Regions from separate parts of the Pandoraea oxalativorans genome, predicted to be linked through region 2. Evidence: predicted binding sites of a transcription regulator. Region 2 holds the regulator's gene; the other holds the start of a gene.

Region 1 (9,244 bases), 1.8 Mb from region 2:
TCGGCAACTTCCCGCAGGCGTTCTCGCACATTGCACTGGTGCATGCGGCGATTCGTCTGGACGCCCTCGCCGACGAGGACCGGGCCGACGACGACGCCGGTGCGCGTCAGACGGACGACGAAGCGCGCTACGAGCATGTGGGCTATCGCGCGGATAAGGCAGTCAGAGTCTGACGTCTTATTCGGTCAGATCGAAATCGTCTTCCTTCGCGTTCAGAATGTCGGCGAGCGTGCGCAATCCTGTATCGAGCAACTCGATGGACGGTCCGGCCAGCGCCAGGCGCACGGCGTTCGGCGCATGACCGTTTGAAATGGCAAACGTGGTCGACGGCGTCAGCCCGATGTCATGTCGGGCGGCCGCGGCCACCAGCGCCTGCGAGCGCCAATGCGCGGGCAGCGTCAGCCAGAGGTGGTAGCTCTTGCTGCTGGTGCGCACGTCGAATCCCGCGAGGCAAGTCGCAGCGACTTGCTGACGCGCGCGTGCGTCGCTGCGTTTGAGCTGCACGAGCGTATCGACGGTGCCGTCGCTCATCATGCGTTGCGCGGCGGCGAAGGCATAGCCCGATGCTGTCCATCCCCCTGAGCGCACGGCGGCCATCACGCTGTCCCGCAGCCTCGGCGGCGTCACGAGAAATCCCAGATTCAGTCCCGGCGCGACCTTCTTGGACAGACTGTCGACCACCAGGCAATGGTCGGGCGCATCGGCCGCGAGCGGCGTTGCGTCGTCGAGAAAACCGTAGACGTTGTCTTCGATCACCGTGATGTTCAGCTTCTCGACGATGCGCAGTAGCTCGGCACGCCGTACCGGGGGCATTGTCATCCCGAGCGGACTTTGAATCGATGGCTGAAGGTAAACGGTCGAGAGATTGCCGTCCCGATGAGCGCGCTCAATCGCCTCGGGTCGCACGCCGGACTCATCCATCGCCAGCGGCACCAATGCGATACCGAGTCGCGCCGCAATCCCTTTGATAAACGGGTAGGTCAGCATCTCGACGCCGCAGCGCCCGCCCGGCGGCACGACGGCGGCCAGTGCTGCGGCGATGCTTTGCCGTCCTGCACCAGTGAAGACGAGTTGATCCGGAGACGGCGTCCACGGTCCTGCGGCGAGAAATGCCGCCGCCGTGTTGCGTACGGCGACCGTGCCGCCACTGGCCGCCGGACGCAGCGCCAGTTCGAGATCCATCGGCCGTTCCAGCCCCGCAAGACTCTTCGCGATCAGCGCTGATTGTTCCGGGAGGATCGGAAAATTGAATTCGAGATCGATGCGAACACCCCGCGGTTCGCCCGGTGCCGCGACGCCGCGCTTCGCTTCTCCCGACACAAACGTTCCCCGGCCGACCTCACCGACGACCAGCCCGCGCCGGAGTAATTCGGCGTAGACGCGGCTTGCCGTCGAGGCTGCAATGCCGTGCCGATCGGCAAAGTCGCGCTGAGGCGGGAGCCGGTCGCCGGGCCCGAGCGCGCCCTGCGCAATGTCTGCTGCAATCCGGTCGGCAAGCGTCAGATAGTCGGCCTTCGTCATATATTGCACCGAGAGCAATGTTTCAATTGCACCGAATTTAACATCGGAGCATTCTGATTGCACCTGATCTTGGCGATGACTTTCACGCCGCAGGTTTCATTGCTCTGGAGATACCGTCTTGCCCGTCAAGCGATTGCGACGTAGTTCGCCCGATAAGGCTGTCGTGTCTTCAGAACGCCGAAACACAGATGCACAAGCTTACGCATTGCAGCGCCGAGTATAGACATGGTGGATTTGCCACGCGCTGCCAAGCGTTCACACAATGCCTTGATGTGGGGGTTATAGCGTTTAGCGACGACGGCCGCCATGTAGAGAGTTGCCCGTACCTTGGGCGGCCCGGCCTTCGATAAACGTGAAGGGCCCTGGATCGACGATCCCGACTGCCTCTGCACCGGCACCAGGCCGAGATACGCCGCAAGTTGTTCTGCAGAATCGAAGTGGCGCGCGTGCATGATGGCAAGCAGCGTGCGGCCTACCTGAGGGCCAACTGCCGGGATACTTTGCAGCAGCATCAAGTTTGCTTTAAGGCCCGGATGGGCAGCAATGTGATCATCGATCTCGCGTTGCAGGCTGGCTAAATGGCGCTCCAAAAACTCGATCGTCTCGAGAATCGAATGCAGGACTAGCGCCGTTGGAGCCGTGATTTCCGCTTTCTCATGCCGGTTGCGCTCACGCTGAAGATCTTGTGCAAGCGCTTCACGGCGCGCCATCAGTGCTTGAAGTATGCGAGCCTCGGGCGCTGGAGGACTCCAGCGCATTGGCTGTGCGTGCATCGCAAAGCGCGCTAACACGTGGCTGTCTACCATGTCGTTCTTCGTGCGCACGCCCATTCCCGTCGCAAAAGCACGCACCTGCGCAGGATTAACGACAGACACGGAGAGCCCGGCATCGTGCAGGCCACACGCGGCCATCTCGTGATAGACGCCGGTACCTTCGAGCGCGACATGTACGTGGCTCGGCTCGGTGTGTCTCTTGCCCAACCAGCCCAACAGATCGGTTAGGCCGGCGCGGCTATTGGCAACAACCTTCGTACTACGCTTGCCGTTTGTCATGTCCAGCAGGCAGCAATCCAGCTTGGCTTTGGCAACATCAATACCGAGGTAGAACATCAATTTGATCCTTAATCGAGGAATCAATACCAACTCACCCACTTGCCTTGTACATACAGGGTCCACGCCCTTGGCTACCGTTCAGTGTCTGTGCTGGTGAGGGCGAGGCGAAGGGCATTATCTCCACAGCAAGGTCCAAGCCTTCAGGCTCCAAACATGCTCACTTCACCTCATGTGACGGTAGCTAACCATCACGAAGACGAAGATACAAGGCTCCGTGTTGGCACTGTCGTGGTTTTCCGTACTCAGCGTATCGTTGTCGATGTCCCCGGGGAGGGCATGATGGCGCTGCCTTCGTACGTCTCTGAATTGACGCTCGCGTCCATCGTCGTGGCGTTCGCCGCCGTGTTCCTGATTTCGTTCATGAAGGGCGCCTTCGGGGGCGGCTTCTCCATCGTCGGCATTCCACTGCTGTCGTTCGTCATGGACCCGGTGAGCGCGGGTGGCCTGCTCGCGCCGTTGTTCATCGCGATGGATCTGTTCGCGCTGCGCTATTGGAAACCGTCTACGTGGTCGCGTCCCGACCTTGCGCGGTTGGTGCCCGGATTACTCGCAGGGATCGCGATGGGGTACTTGCTATTTCGCGTGCTCGACCACCGCGCCATCTCCATCGTGATGGCGCTGATCACATTGGCGTTCGTGGGCTTGTGGCTGATCTCGGGCGCGAAGCAAGGCGTGCGCGAACGCTCGACACCGAAGGCCATTACGGCGGGTGTGGCGTCTGGGGTGACGACGATGGTCGCGCACTCCGGCGGCCCGCCGCTGGCGATGTATCTGCTGCCGCTGGGCCTGAGCAAGGAGGTGTACGCGGGCACTACCAGCCTGTTTTTCACCGTCGGTAATGCGGCGAAAGCGGTGCCGTGGCTCTTGCTGGTTCGCCCGACGGGGTCGGTCTGGGTGCTCATGGGGATCTGCCTTTTCGCCATCCCTGCGGGCGTGCTCTCGGGCTGGCGACTGCACGCGCGTCTCGATCAACGCCAGATTTACCGGGCTTGCTACGGACTGCTGGTCGTCACGGCGATCGAGCTGTTGTGGGACGGCATCTCCGGCTATCTCGTCTGAATCTCATTGCGGCGGTGCGGGGCAGGGGAACGTGGGGCGTTAAAGGATTTCGCGAAATATGCCGTAATACTTTCGGATCCTTACTTTCTCTCATTCATTCCCCCATTCCTCGGAGACCCCCTCGCTCCATGACGATCATTATTCCGACCAAGGGCAACGCGACTTCCAGCATGCTCGAGATCTGGCAGTCGCATATCCAGCAACAGCAGGCGGATAAGGCGCAGGCGGCGACCAGGACGGCAGCCGCTACGGGCACCGTCAATCAGGCGGCTCCGACGAAGTCGACCGGTGCCGACGACACGGCCAAACCGGCGGCCGCCAACACGGACGCCACGACCACCGATGCTGCCGAGAACAACGGCGTGAGCCGGCTGGGCGACAAAACGCTGGTGGATCTGCGCTCGATGAACGAAACCGCCAAGCAGCAGGGGCAGGCGCAGGCCGCGACGGACGCCGGCGCAGGCGACGACATCAAGTCGCAGACCATCCGCAAGCTCAAGGAAATGCTGGCGAAGGTGATGAAGCAGTTGGACGCGGTGCGCGCCAACGACCGTCTGCCGCCCGAGGACAAGCTCCAGCAGACAAACGCGCTCTCCGCTCAGGCCATGTCGATTCAGGCGCAGATTCTCGCGCTCATGGCCCCGACGAAGGCCACCGGCAACAACGTCGACACGACCGCCTGACGACCGCCGTTTTCGGCCGGCGTATCTCTGCGCATCTTTCACATCGCAGTGATGCGCCGGACGGATCGATTGCTGCAAAACATGCAACGATGCGCACCTGTGAAGCGCGCTAAAACTCCGCTTTCGCTTAATTCTTCTCCGAGCCCCGGCTGACGGCCGTGTCTCGTCCCCGTGCCGCATGAAGCAAGACAAGACGCTCACCGCCCTGCTATGGATCGTCGCGGCGGGTTTTTTCATGCAGGCGCTCGATACGACCATCGTCAATACGGCGCTGCCCGCCATGGCCGCGAGTCTTGGCGAGAACCCGCTACGCATGCAGCCGGTGGTCGTCTCCTACTCGCTCACGATGGCCATGCTCACGCCCGCGTCCGGATGGCTGGCCGACCGCTTCGGCACGCGACGCGTGTACTTCGTGGCGATCCTGCTGTTCGTGCTCGGCTCGATTGTCTGTGCGATGGCGCATACCCTGCCGCAACTCGTCGCCGCACGCGTGCTGCAAGGCGCGGGCGGTTCGATGTTGTTGCCCATCGGACGTCTTGCCGTGCTGCGGACCTTCCCGGCCGGTGAGTATCTGGCGGCGCTCGCCTTCGTCTCGATTGCGGGGCAAGTCGGCCCGATGATCGGCCCGGTGCTGGGCGGCTGGCTGGTGCAGGTGGCGTCGTGGCACTGGATCTTCCTCATCAATGTGCCCATCGGCCTGATCGGCAGTCTCGCCGTGCGTCATTACCTGCCGCGTCCCGCGAAGGACGAAGTCATCGATACCGGTTTCGACTGGGGTGGGTTCGCCTTGCTGTCGTTGGCGATGGTGTCGTTCACGCTCGCGTTGGATCATCCGTTCCCGGAGGCCGGATGGGCGCCGTCTGCCGTCCTCGCGCTGCTTTGTGTGGCGACGACACTCGGCTACTGGCCATACGCCCGCCGTCGCGCCGCGCCGTTGTTCCCGCTGGAATTGTTCGAGACGCGCAGCTTCACTCTCGGTTTGCTGGGCAATCTCGTCGCGCGCATCGGCAGCAGTGCCGTGCCGTTTCTGTTGCCGCTGCTGCTTCAGGTGGCGATGGGGTATAGCCCGCTCGCATCAGGGTTGATGATGTTGCCGGTGGCCCTCGCGGGCATCGTCGTCAAGCGCATGGTCACGCCGCTCGTGGTGCGCTTCGGCTATACGCGATTTCTGATGGTGAATACGGCGGTCGTCGGCGGCTCGATTGCGAGTTTCGCACTGTTCGGGCCGGGCTGGCCGATCTGGCTGGGGCTCGTGCAGCTGGCGGTGTTCGGCGGGGCCAACTCGATGCAGTTCGCGGCCATGAACAGTGTGACGCTGAAGGATCTCGGCACGCGTCGCGCGAGTGCGGGCAACGGGCTGTTTTCGATGGCCCAGATGCTCGCCCTCGGGCTGGGTGTGACCATCGGGGGCCAGTTGCTGGCGCTGTTCGGTCATCTGGCGGGAAAGGCAGGCGAGCTTGGCGTAGGCGGCACCGTCGCAGGCTTTCGCATGACGTTCGTGTGCGTCGGGCTGATTACGCTGGCCTCGGCGCTTGTGTTCCGTCGCGTGGAAGACCCGGCGGCGGGACCGTCGCACGACGGTGGTCAGACGCAGACCGCGTCTGCCACCGATCTCAAGCGCTGAGCGTCGAGCCGCCACATCCCGTTGGCTGACGCTCGGTCGCCCCTTACTTCTTCACCAGCGCACACTTCGAATCGGCCAGCGGGGCGAATGCCTTGTCGGCCGGAATCGTCTCCAGAATCTTGTACAGATCCCATTCCGACTTCGATTCGGCGGGCGTCTTCACCTGCACCAGCAGCATGTCGTGCACGAGCTTGCCGTCCGCCCGGATCTGGCCGTTGCGAATCACCGGGTCGTCGATCTTCATCGACTTGAGCCTGGCCATCACGGCGTCCGCTTCGTCGGTGCCCGCCGCCTGAACTGCCTTCAGATAGTTGAGCACGGCCGAATACACGGCGGCCTGCATCATCGTCGGCATCTTCTTGTGCTGCGCGTAGAAGCGTTGCGCGAAGGCGCGCGAGCGATCGTCCTGGTCCCAATAGAAGCCGTTCGTGAGGATCATGCCCTGCGCGTTCTTCAGGCCCATGCCGTGGATTTCGGTGATGAGCGAGAGCAGCGGCGTAAATACCTGCTTGCCGCCCTGAATGATGTTGAACTGCGAGGCCTGCTTGACGGTGTTGAGCGTGTCGGTGCCGGAGTTGGCCAGCGCGATCACCTGTGCGCCGGACGTCTGAGCGCGCAGCAGATAGGACGACAGGTCCGGCGAGTTCACCGGGTGCTTCACCGAGCCGACGACCTTGCCGCCCTGACGCGTCAGGATCTCGCTCGCATCTTTCTCCAGCGCCTGCCCGAACGCGTAGTCGGCGGTGATGAAGTACCACGACTTCAGACCGCGACGCAGCAAGGCTTGCGAGGTCGAGTTCGCCAGCGCGTACGTGTCGTACATCCACTGCACGCTGTGTGCCGTGCATTGCTCGTTGCTGATGGCGGACGACCCCGCGCCGGTCACGAGCGCGATCTTCTTCTTTTCGTCGGCAATCCGGTCGACGGCCAGCGCGACGTTCGAGAACGTGAGGTCGGTGATCATGTCGACCTTGCCCCGGTCGTACCACTCGCGCGCGATGGTCGCACCGGTGTCGGTCTTGCCCTGCGAGTCGGCGGACACCAGTTCGATGGGCGCGCCGAGCACTTTACGATCGCGCGAGAAATCGTCGATGGCCATGGTGGCGGCGAGTACGCTGCCCTTGCCCGCGTTGTCGCTCGACACGCCCGAGAGGTCGGTGAGCACACCAACCTTCACGACACCGTCGGAGACCGCGGCGGCCTGCGCCGGGGAGGGAAGGGCAATGAGGGGGCCAAGGGATGCAACGGCAAACGACGCGGCGACGGCGATCGTGCGGCGCAAACGACCGCTGAGCCCACTGATGCCGCTGAGGCCGCTGAGGCGGCTGAGGCCGCGGAGGCCGGTAAAGCTGGACATGGCTTGTCTCCAATGTTCGAGTTATGACGACCCGCCACCGCCCATCTCTGCCGGAGGACGTGTGCGGCGAGTCTCGAACATCTTAAACATCACGTAATCGATTGCGCAATCCGTAATGATGAGAATCCATGCGTAAATCGCGTCAGGATTTTCCAGACCTTTCGCGAAGCGGTGAGACGGCGTATATAAGGGATCCGCCGTCTCGCCTCGCGATCAATTCTGGCAGCGGGGCGTTGCGCCCTGTGCGCTGGTGGCGATGGCGTTGCCGATGCCGTCGGCCAGACGGTCGACGAGCTTGCGCTGCGCCGCGACAACGTCTGCAATGCCCGACGCGGCGGGCTCCGTCCCCGAGAAGCGACACGTCAGCACGATGTCGCCCGGCACCTTGCGAACACTCCAGACAGCCGTGAGCGCGGCTTGTTCGCCCGGCGTCGATTCGAATCGCTGGACGGACGTCGACACGCGATAGACCGCAAGCCCGTCGGCGCGCGGCAAGCCGTAGACGTCCATCGCGCCGAGACGTTGCGTCAGGTTGCGCGAGATCGTCGACGTCAACTCGGTCTTGAGCGGCGCAGCCCAGCGGGATTCCTCGAGAATGTCGACGCGTCCGCCACCACGGGTGACGACGATCTGCGGCCGGTCGACCTGTTCGGGCACGGCCACCGGCGACACTTCCAAAGCGTACGGCGTTGCCGGCGCTGCTGTGCCAGTGGTGGCGTTGGTGGCATTGGCGGCGGCGCTGCCTGTCGCGTTGGTCGCGTCCGTCAGGGTATAGAAGGTCGACGACGGCGAAGCACAGCCAGCAAGCGCCAGCATGAGGGCCGCCGCAGCGGCAAGTCCTGCTTTCCCGACGATGGCGGGCAGGGCAGAGGTGTCGCCGTCCATCGGCGTTGCACGCAGGCGCGGGCTACGGGTCATGTCGGTCGGCCTCGTCATGGTTGCGGGTCCTTCGGTTTGCCGCGCAGCAGCGCTTCGGGATGCTGCTGCAAGTAGTCGGCAAGGGTGTTGAGGGAGCGCAGCGTCTTCGTCAGTTCCTGCATGGCCTGACGGACGTCCTGCTGCACGGGCGCGTCTTCGGAAAGCGTGCGCTCGGCCGCACCGAAGCTCTTCTTCGCTTCGCCCAGCGTGGCCCTGGCTTCCGGTGCGATCTCGCCGTCGAGCTGACGGAACAACCCTTGTGCGCTATCCATCGTCTTGTCGAGCTTGCGCAGCGTCGAGTCCAGATTCTGTCCGATGCTGTCGAACGGAATCTTGTCGAGCTTGCTGGCAATGTCGGCAATCTGAAGCTGCAACTGGTCGAGCGTATTGGGCACCGTCGGCATGGTCAGTACGTCGTCAACCATCTCGGCCTTGGCAGGCTTCGCGTTCGGGAAGAAGTCGAGCGCCACGTACAACTGGCCGGTGAGTAGGTTGCCGGTACGCAACTGGCCGCGCAGGCCGCGCTGCACGAGGGCATCGAGAATCCGGTGGCTGTTCCGTTCCGTCGGCGGCACGCTGTTCTTCGGGTCGCGACGGCGCAGACGATCCGGATAGACATCGACCGTCACCGGCATGTTGAGCTGCTTGGTGGCCTGATCGAACTCCACGCCAATCGACGTCACTTCGCCCAGCGTGATGCCGCGGAAGTCGACCGGCGCACCCACGACCAGCCCGCGCAGCGACTGCTGGAAGCGGAACACGACCCGCACCGGGTGCGTGTCGGGGGCCTTCATGGCCGTGGCTTCGTCGGCGGCCAGACGGAATTCCTGTCCGGCCTTGGCCATGACGCCGGCACCCGAGTCGCTCGGGGCCTGGAAGGCGATACCGCCGATGACCACCGACGCGAGCGACTGCGTATTGACCTGGAAGCCGCTCGAATCGAGTCGCAGGTCGATGCCGCTGGCGTGCC
Region 2 (9,244 bases):
GCATTGGTCAACGGCACGCTCGACGCGTTGCCGGACCTGACGGAACGCAAGGCGCGCGCGGTCGCGGAGTTGTCCGCCCTTGGCCGCGAACGCGATGCACAGTTGAATGCGTTGGGCTACTCGCCTGACGAAGCAGGCGCGACGGCAGCGGCCGCCGCCGATGCCAAGGTCGACACGGCGTGGAAGGCCCTGCTCGCCGCCGCCGCCGAGGCCAAGCGCGCCAACGACACGAACGGCCTGCTCATCAACACCCGCCTCACGTACACCCAGCAAGCCCTGAACGTCCTCTACGGCCCGGGCAACAACACTCCGCTCTACGGCCCCGACGGCCGCACCACCCCGCGTTCGAGCGGGGGGAGTGTTACGGCTTAACGCCGCCGCGCTTCCGGGACCGCTTCACCGTTCGTCCGCATATCGTCTACGACTTCGCAGACCGTCTTCCGAATACCCTCCAGCGCCTCGTCCGGGGTTGCACTCAGCCAGGATAAGGCGGGGAATTCTGCGCATTGACCGACATGCTCGCCATCTTCCGACGACCAAGTCAGGTAGTAAGTGTAGTGATTCGTGTCCATGCCGAAATGGTGGCAAGATCGGCACCGTCTGTTCAAGCAGCCATTGTCCGAAAAATCTGTGGACGAATCCTCGGGCAACAAAAAAAATCCTTCGAAGCGAAACGCTTTCGAGGAATTCTTTTGAGTCTTTCAGTTCAATTCGCCGAAGTCCAAGCCTTCTCGCACAGCGTCGTGCGCAAGCGCGAAATCGCCTGGCTGCCCAACTGACAGACACGTGACTCGCTGACTTCAAGCAAGGCACCGATTTCACGCAGGTTCAAACCCCGCTCATAGCACAAGCTCATCAGCAACTTCTCCCGCTCGAGGAGACGGTCGATGGCGGGCACTCCCGCTCTACGTCAGCAAGCGCGCCGAAGTCGTCCTCCGTGTAGCGTCAAGCAAAGGCGTTGGACCGCGCTCGCTAAAGTGCCCGGGTTGGAAACACGTTCTCCTGCTGCGCCTTCGGGCTCATATGCAGGTGGACAGCGCTGCCGATCGACCTCCTCGAGCGCCGAATTGATTTGCGTCGTTTCCCATTGAAAGACTTGCCCGCACTCCAGTACCGTTCAGTCCCGTCAACGCAATTCGATGTACGTTTCCTACGTGAGGTGACATGACGCTCTATTACGCAGTGGTCGATGGCGATCCACTAACAAGTCATTCCAACAGTCGCGTTTTCGCTAGCGACAGGCGCTGCACGATTGAGGACGCCAGCGGTGCGCGCCGAGGAATTGTATTCATTGGCGATGCCGCGTGGTGTGCTGCGTGCAAGGGTAAGGGCGTTGTGATCGGCGGTGCCGGCATTAGCGATAGCAGGCGCATGAAGGACATGACGTCTGGAATGCGTCGGCAAGCGGTGAGCGGCGATTTAGTTCACTGCGGCTGCGAGCAGCAACCACATATCATTGCTGTTCACGGGCGTAAATTCACCATATTCGATGAAGAGAGCGTGCGTGACTCAACATCGGCAAAGCCGGTGGCTGAGGAGTCGACGCCTTTACCTTCACTCGCCGCGCCAACCGAACAGGAATGCTATGACGAAAAATTCGTCCTTCGCAACGTCGTTGGAGAACCGATGGCAGGGGCCCAATACGCGGTTCAGCGATCAAGCGGTGAAGTAGAGTACGGCGAGACCAACGAACGTGGGCAAACACACCTGCTCTCATCAGTTGCCGATGCGGAGTCAGTCACCTTTTACTTCGCGGGGTGAGTATGCCGGGCGAACAATTTCACTGGAGCGGCCCCATGAAACACCGGACACAGCGACCCACTTACAATAACGGGTAGGCATAAGACTGTGTTTTTGACTAACACCAAGCAGGAAGTGATGGAAGTGTTGACGGGCCCAGAGCGCCGGCGTCGCTGGACGGCGGAGCAGAAACTGTCGATGGTTCGCGAGAGTTTCGAACCGGGAAAATCGGTTTCAATGGTCGCGCGCCATTACGGCGTGAACCCGAACCAGCTATTCCACTGGCGCAAGCTGTACCAGGACGGTAGCCTGTCAGCGGTCAAGGCTGGCGAAGAAGTGGTTCCGGCATCGGAGTTGGCTGATGCGCTCAAGCAGATTCGCGAGCTGCAACGGATGCTCGGCAAAAAAACAATGGAGAACGAGATTCTCCGGGAAGCAGTTGAATACAGCCGAGCAAAAAAATGGATAGCGCACTCGCCCTTGCTGCCGGAGGACGGCCAGTGAAACTGGTCTGTGAAGTTCTCGGCGTGTCGCGCTCGAACGTATCGGCACGACTGTCGCGTCCGGCGACGTGGCGCGATGGCCGGCAATCAAGGCCGACCGACGACGAAACTGTAGTCGAGGAAATCCGCCGTGTCGTCGGCGATTTGCCCAGCTATGGCTACCGGCGGGTTTGGGGCACGTTGCGCAACGAGCGCGTTGCAGTTGGACTGGCGCCGTTCAATGCCAAGCGCATTTATCGCATCATGCGAACGCATGGGCTGCTGACGCAGCGCCGACCGATTGCGCCGCGAGCCCACCGTCGACATGATGGCAAAGTGGCCGTCGCGCGCAGCAATCAGCGATGGTGCTCGGACGGCTTCGAGTTCCGCTGCGACAACGGCGAGCCGCTGCGTGTGACGTTTGCGCTGGATTGCTGCGACCGAGAAGCGATGAGCTGGGCGGCGACGACAGCAGGCCACAGCGGCGACATTGTGCGCGACGTGATGCTGGCCGCAGTGGAAAATCGGTTCGGCAACGAGGTGCATACGCCGTCCGAAATCGAGTGGCTGAGCGACAATGGTTCGGGCTATACGGCTGACGATACGCGCCGGTTTGCGATGAACATCGGACTAAAGCCATTGACCACGCCCGTGTGCAGTCCGCAAAGTAACGGCATGGCCGAGAGCTTCGTGAAAACGATGAAGCGCGACTACGTCGCCTTCATGCCGAAGCCGGATGCTGCAACCGCTGCTCACAATCTGGCCATTGCATTTGAGCATTACAACGAGAAGCACCCCCATAGCGCGCTGAAATACCGCTCGCCTCGCGAGTTCCGGCGCTCGATGGATTCAGCAACCTTAGTGTGATGGTGTGTCCGGTTTTACAGGGTCAACTCCATTCACGTAGGTCCGGACGGCACTCGATATCGGAAGGTTGCTACACGAACTACGACACCGAAGTCTGATTCCCGCGTCAAAGAGATAATCATCGACACCCAATATATTGAGGTCCTGATTTTTGACGGACGTCTAAAGAGCTATGGGTCGCAGTGGGGGCATGTGGCGATTGATATCAATGGCGATACATACTCTCGATCTCAAAACACGTACGCAATTGAGCCGCGAGAGCGGTACCTTGCGTCAAATCGCACCTATCGCGATGTCGTTGGATTAACGTTGCGGCTATCCCCGGGAGAGATGGCGATTGTCAAAGCGGAGTTGGACCATCGAGTCGATGCGACTCGACCATACAACTTGTTTACGGACAGTTGTTCGACCAATGTGGCCGATGTGCTGGAAATGGTTGGCATACTTGCACATGATCCCCGATTCTTCACTTTCGACTCGACCGCGACTGTAAGTCCCAAAGAGGTCTTGCTCGCAGTATCGCGCTCCAAGCGAGTGCACAAGCGGACCGAATATCCAAAATTCATTCCCATCCAATGACCATGTTGTATCGGCTCATGCTGGTCACCACTTGCGTAACAATAATCATCATGGCCTGGAAACTGAATCAGCCGACTCTCTGGGACGGAGCGTTTCCCACGCGGCGAGCGCTCATAACCACCGACATCCATTCTGGAGCCATGGTCAGGGAGTCCTTGCCAGGGCGTGTTCTTTTCCGGCTGACAAAAGGCGACGACTGCCTATTCTTGTCTGGGTCTGACTGGGAGCGCCATGACGCAAAGGATCCATATATGGTTTTTGTGCCGGTTTTTTGCGTTGGAAAGGGGGCGGGATGGACATTAATACACGATTTGTTGGAAAACGAAGTTCCTCTGAAGTCCGGAAATTCGGCTGGAGCAGATAGAGAATAGCGAGAGCTGAGGTTGGCGCAGAGTGGTGGAACAACTCCAATCAGCGATTCGCGACTGCCTTCCGTCACGTCTGGCTTCGGTGACACGGCTATCGCGCTTGATGGGACAACATACTCGCAGGGTCCCACCGCACACGACTCAAGTAGAACGCACGCCTGGTACATCTACCGATAACAACGACTTCGAAAGTCGTTGGGTTACGCGTTGCGCGTGTCGCCGGAAGAAGGAACGATTAGCGTGCGCGAATATCCAGCGTTCGATGCCCCTAGACCATGAAAATTCTGTTTTCCACTTCAATTCTGGCCATTGTGGGGTTGTGCCTACACGCCTTTTCTCGGCCGCCGCAGGTGCGATGGACAGCGCAAAGGAAAATGCACGCGTACGCGGACCGTGAAGCCATGTTCCAACGTCCGAACACACCGACGTTCATAATCGCTCCGGGCGACGCTTGTCTTCCTATCGCGGACTACACGAAGGACTACCTGTACACCGAAGCGATATGCAACGGCATGCGAGGATGGTTTGAAGGGGGCGCGAGTGACTTCGTCGTGGAGCGAATCTAAGCGGAGCCGGATGACTAGTCACCCTCGTACGCTCGTCTACACCATTTCCACTTCATGCCGCCGTCAGAGTCCATGGCGTCAAAAGCCCGTACCAAGCGTAACCCTCGGTCGAAACGGCAAGCCGTCTCCGACGCTGGACCAACCAACTAGCTGCCCCGCCCTCGAACGAGAAGAATCCCCATTGAAGCATCGGAATGTTCTGAATCTCAGCGGGTGACCTAGAATGCGACTCCAAATGCGTGGTGCCCTCGGAGTTAGATCGGTAATCTGGTTCCCGTCGCGCCCCAAACGCGACCGGGTTTGACGACCCGAACGATGTTTTCGGGCACACAGCCGCGACGTTTGCGGCTTTCGTGTGCGCCGTGCCACGCCTTTGCTTCAATGGGCGGGCCTGGATTGGGACACCTTCGGGTGTGCCGCCTAATCCGAATCATCAGCGGTTCGTCAACCTAGTCCAGTGCCCGCCCACCCCTTGCGCAATGCAACGGGTGGCGGGAATCTCAGATTGGCTAGTTAGAGGTGCCCCGCATGACGCTTCATCTTCCCGCAGCTTCCTTAGTCCACGCTTCCGTCGACAAACTCAACACACTTTCAGAGCGCATCTTGGCTCTTACTACCTGCACGACCACCGATGCTGGCAAGGAAATACCCCACCGCTTCCTGCTCACTATTTTCGAAGAGCTTGGTGAAATGACCGTGGAACTCGTCTGCGAGTGCCACAAGTTGAAGGCTGATTGCCTCGACGCGTAGTCGTCTCTCGGCAGTTCATCCAACTCTGCCAATGGCATGGCCCCCCGCATGTTCCGGCTGTCTTGTCAGCGCCCCGTCACATCGCCATAGGTAGCTTCCGTTTGTGTGGGTTCTCTCTGCCTTTGCGTTCCAGAGACCCTTAGCAAGGTTGTCTTTCGGTTCAATTCGCCGAAGTCCAGGCCTTCTCACGCAGCGTCGCGCGCAAGCGCGAGATCGCCTGGCTGTGCAACTGACAAACGCGTGACTCGCTGACTTCGAGCACAGCGCCGATTTCGCGCAGGTTCAGGCCCTGCTCGTAATACAGGCTCATCAGCAACTTCTCGCGATCCGGCAGACGGTCGATGGCATCCACCACGCCGCCGCGCAAACCCTCGTCGAGCAGCATCGTCAACGGATCCGCGCCCGGGTCCGCGCAAATGCGGTCGATGAACGGCTCTTCGTCCGCCGACTCGAAATCTTCGTAATAGATTAGCTGGCAGCCGTGCACATCCTGCAGCATCTGCTGATACTCGGTCAGCCCGATCGACATCTCGCCCGCAATCTCGCTCTCCGACGGACCCCGTCCCAGCCGCTGCTCCAGTCGCTGCACCGCTTTCTCGATCTCGCGCGCCGTCTTGCGAATGCCGCGCGACGCCCAGTCCAGCTCGCGCAACTCGTCGAGCATCGCCCCGCGAATGCGCTGGCTCGCGTACGTTTCGAACTGGGCGCCCTGCGTCTCCTGATACCGGTTCGCCGCATCGAGCAGCCCCAGCATGCCAGCCTGAATCAGATCCTCCAATTCCACGCTCGCCGGCAGCTTCGCCATCAATTGCAGCGCCAGGCGGCGCACCAACGGCGCGTATTGGGTCAGCGTGTCGTTCGTGTCGACCTTCCCGCGCGCGGTATACATGTTTCCCTCCGCTTCCTCTCGACGCGTGCCGTGACGCTCAGGCCGTGTGCGCGCTCACCGCGCCCACGCCATGCGTCATCTCGACACCGCGATCGCCGCCGCAATCGCCCACCTGACCGATCCCGGCACCCAACGCCGCCGGTCCCGTGTCCCGAATGGCCAACGGCCAATGCATCACCTGCGCCGCCAACTGACGATAAGCCACCGCCGCCGGCGCCATCGGAAAGGCATCGACCACGGTACGCGTCAGATGCCGCGCCCGCACGACCTGACGGTCCGACGGCACATGCCCGGCCAGCTCCAGCGACACCGCCAGATAACGACTCGCCGTCGTGGCCAGGTTGCGGCACACGACGCGTGCCTCCATATCCTCCGCCCGGTTCACCAACACCCGGAACTGCGCCAGTGCATATTCGTAATGCGCCTGCTTGATCCACGAGTACGCGCCCGTGATCGACGCCGGTTCACAACCGAGCACCACCAGTACGTCGTGCGCATGCGCCGCCAACGGGCTCAGCACGCCACCGGCGTGCGTGCAGTCGACGATCACGACGTCCGGCTCGCCAACGGTCAGCACCGGCAATGCACGCTGCGGATCGATGCGCTCGGGATGACGATGTGCCACCGGCACCAGCACCACGTTGTCGCGCGTCTGAACACGCACCGCTTCGGACGAAATGCGCCCCGCCAGCACATCGTGGATGTCGCCACGCAACGGCAGACCGAGCGCCGGTGCTGCATGGCCGCTCTCGTCGGCCAGTACGACATCCTGACCGTGATGAGCCAGTGCACTGGCCAGATTCAGGGCAACGCTCGTCTGACCGGCTTCAGGCGCACTTCCTACCACCGCGACGATGCGCGTGGTATGGCGCGCCACCAGTCGGCGCAGCCCCTCAGCTTGATCGAGTACGAGTTTAACCAAAGCAGGCCTCGCCTGAAGGTTGTGCGGGCGCGAACAGCCCGCTGTAGTTGGGATCGACCCCGCGCACCACGGCCGGCAAATCTTCCTCGGACGGCACGAACGGCGAACCCGTCACCGGCGCAGTCAATGCCGTGTCGATCAGGAACTGTCGGTCCGCCACGTGCAGGTTCTCCGGTACGCGCTGCCCCGTCGAGACGTAATGCACCGGCAGACGGTGACGAATCACCGTATCGAGCACCGAACCCAGGTTGGTCGTCTCGTCGAGTTTCGTCAGAATACACCCGGCCAGGTCGCCACCGCCCTCGGCGCTTGCGCTGCGATAAGCGTGCACCACCTCGTTGAGCGTGTCGCCGTGGCTCGTGGCGTTGAGCAACAGCAGACGCTGCACCGGCGTCTCCGCCCCGCACAGCATCGCCACCTGCTCAGGCACCGTGCGGTCGCGCTGGCTCATGCCGACCGTGTCGATCAGCACCATATGCTTGTTGCGCAGTTCGGTCAGGGCCAGACGCAGATCCGTCGCGTCCTTCACCGCATGCACCGTCACGCCCAGAATCTTGCCGTAGATGCGCAACTGCTCATGGCCGCCGATACGATAGCTGTCGGTCGTGAGCAGTGCGAGCTTCTCCGCACCGTGACGCATTACGCAACGCGCCGCGAGCTTGGCCGTGGTCGTGGTCTTGCCCACCCCGGTCGGCCCCATGAGTGCATACACGCCACCGCGGTCCATCAATTCGTCTTCGTTCGGCATGATGGGCAGATTGCGCTTGAGCGCGTTCTTCACCCAGTCCAGAGCGCTCTCGCGGTCGCTGCCTTCCGGCAGATGCTCCAGCAGCGCCCGGCCGAGCTGCGCCGAAAAGCCCGCCGCAAGCAACGTGCGCAAAATCTCGCCCTGTGCCGGCGAACGACGTTGCTTGTCGTTCCACACAAGACCCGCGACCTGCTCTTCGAGCAACCCGCGCATGCTTTGCAACTCGCCCATCATCGACTGCGCGAAAGCGCTGGTCGCGGCGATGTCGTTCGCGGCGGCGGCGGGACTCGCCACGGGCGCCGGGGCCGGCGCAGCAGGACGGGGACGCGGACGATGCGTCGGCATGTCGCCCCCGGCGAGCGCGTCCAGATCCTCTTCCGCCAACGCCACGATCTCGACGCCGTTGGCGACCGAGCGATTGGACAATACGACCGCGTCGGGTCCGATTTCCTCGCGAATCTGGCGCAGTGCGTCGCGGCACGTGCCCGCAAAGAATTTCCGAATCTTCACGCTTGACCTCCGATGAGTGCCGTCATTTTCACGTTACGGGTGTCTGGCACTTCCGCATACGACAAAACCTTGAGCTGCGGCAGGCTGCGGCGCAGGAAGCGCGAGAGCAGCGAACGCAGCGGATGTTGAACCAGCAATACCGACGGCAGGCCCTGACGCTCCTGACGCGTCACGGCTGCCTGGGTTTCACGCAACAACGTATCGGCAAGGCCCGGCTCCAGACCGGTGCCGCCGCCGGCCGACAACGCCTGCGTGAGAATTCGTTCGAGATTGGCGTCGAGCCCCACGACTTCGAGATCGCCACTGCCCGGGAACACGCTCTGCGTGATCGCGCGGCCCAGCGACAGTCGCACCAGCGCCGTGAGGTCGTACGGATCCTGCACGCGTGCGCCATGCTCGGCGATGGTGTCGATGATGGTGCGCATGTCGCGAATCGGCACCTGCTCTTCGAGCAGATTCTGCAGCACCTTCTGCAGCGTGGTGAGCGCGACGGTCTTGGGCACCAGGTCTTCGATGAGCTTCGGCGCGTCCTTGCCGATGCGCTCGATGAGCTGCTGCACTTCCTGACGTCCCAGCAATTCGTGGGCATGCGCGTTGATCAGGTGATTCAGGTGAGTCGCCACCACCGTACCGGCATCGACCACGGTGTAGCCGTACGCCTGCGCCTGATCGCGCTGGCCGACATCGATCCACGTAGCGGGCAGACCGAAGGCCGGATCGCGCGTCGGCGTGCCTTGCAGCGGCGCACTGACCTGCCCCGGGTCGATGGCAAGCAGTTGGCCCGGGTACGCTTCGCCTTCGCCGATGATCACGCCCTTGAGCG

What was found. Region 2 encodes FliA, which starts transcription of late flagellar genes. Its sites were predicted from a motif close to CTAAAGTTTNNNNNNNNNNNGCCGNTA; they were not measured.
Region 1: the regulator FliA is predicted to act here: its motif matches at 3,733-3,759, upstream of MB84_RS07630 (FlxA-like family protein).

The regions. Positions count from the first base shown of each region.
Region 1 is NZ_CP011253.3:1,687,468-1,696,711, forward strand. Features, by position in the region: gene MB84_RS07610 (glycoside hydrolase family 15 protein) at 1-173, shown strand, start outside; gene MB84_RS07615 (aminotransferase-like domain-containing protein) at 178-1,521, opposite strand; gene MB84_RS07620 (IS110 family transposase) at 1,647-2,630, opposite strand; gene MB84_RS07625 (sulfite exporter TauE/SafE family protein) at 2,862-3,692, shown strand; gene MB84_RS07630 (FlxA-like family protein) at 3,821-4,375, shown strand; gene mdtD (multidrug transporter subunit MdtD) at 4,554-5,999, shown strand; gene MB84_RS07640 (ABC transporter substrate-binding protein) at 6,043-7,356, opposite strand; gene MB84_RS07645 (PqiC family protein) at 7,570-8,292, opposite strand; gene MB84_RS07650 (PqiB family protein) at 8,289-9,244, opposite strand, start outside.
Region 2 is NZ_CP011253.3:5,490,787-5,500,030, forward strand. Features, by position in the region: gene MB84_RS24265 (flagella synthesis protein FlgN) at 1-372, shown strand, start outside; gene MB84_RS30575 (hypothetical protein) at 507-779, shown strand; partial or broken gene MB84_RS24275 (sigma factor-like helix-turn-helix DNA-binding protein) at 707-910, opposite strand; gene MB84_RS24280 (PAAR domain-containing protein) at 1,165-1,761, shown strand; one part of gene MB84_RS24290 (IS3 family transposase) at 1,879-2,194, shown strand; one part of gene MB84_RS24290 (IS3 family transposase) at 2,194-3,089, shown strand; gene MB84_RS24305 (hypothetical protein) at 5,131-5,352, shown strand; gene MB84_RS24310 (RNA polymerase sigma factor FliA) at 5,513-6,241, opposite strand; gene MB84_RS24315 (MinD/ParA family ATP-binding protein) at 6,279-7,163, opposite strand; partial or broken gene flhF (flagellar biosynthesis GTPase FlhF) at 7,156-8,358, opposite strand; gene flhA (flagellar biosynthesis protein FlhA) at 8,418-9,244, opposite strand, start outside.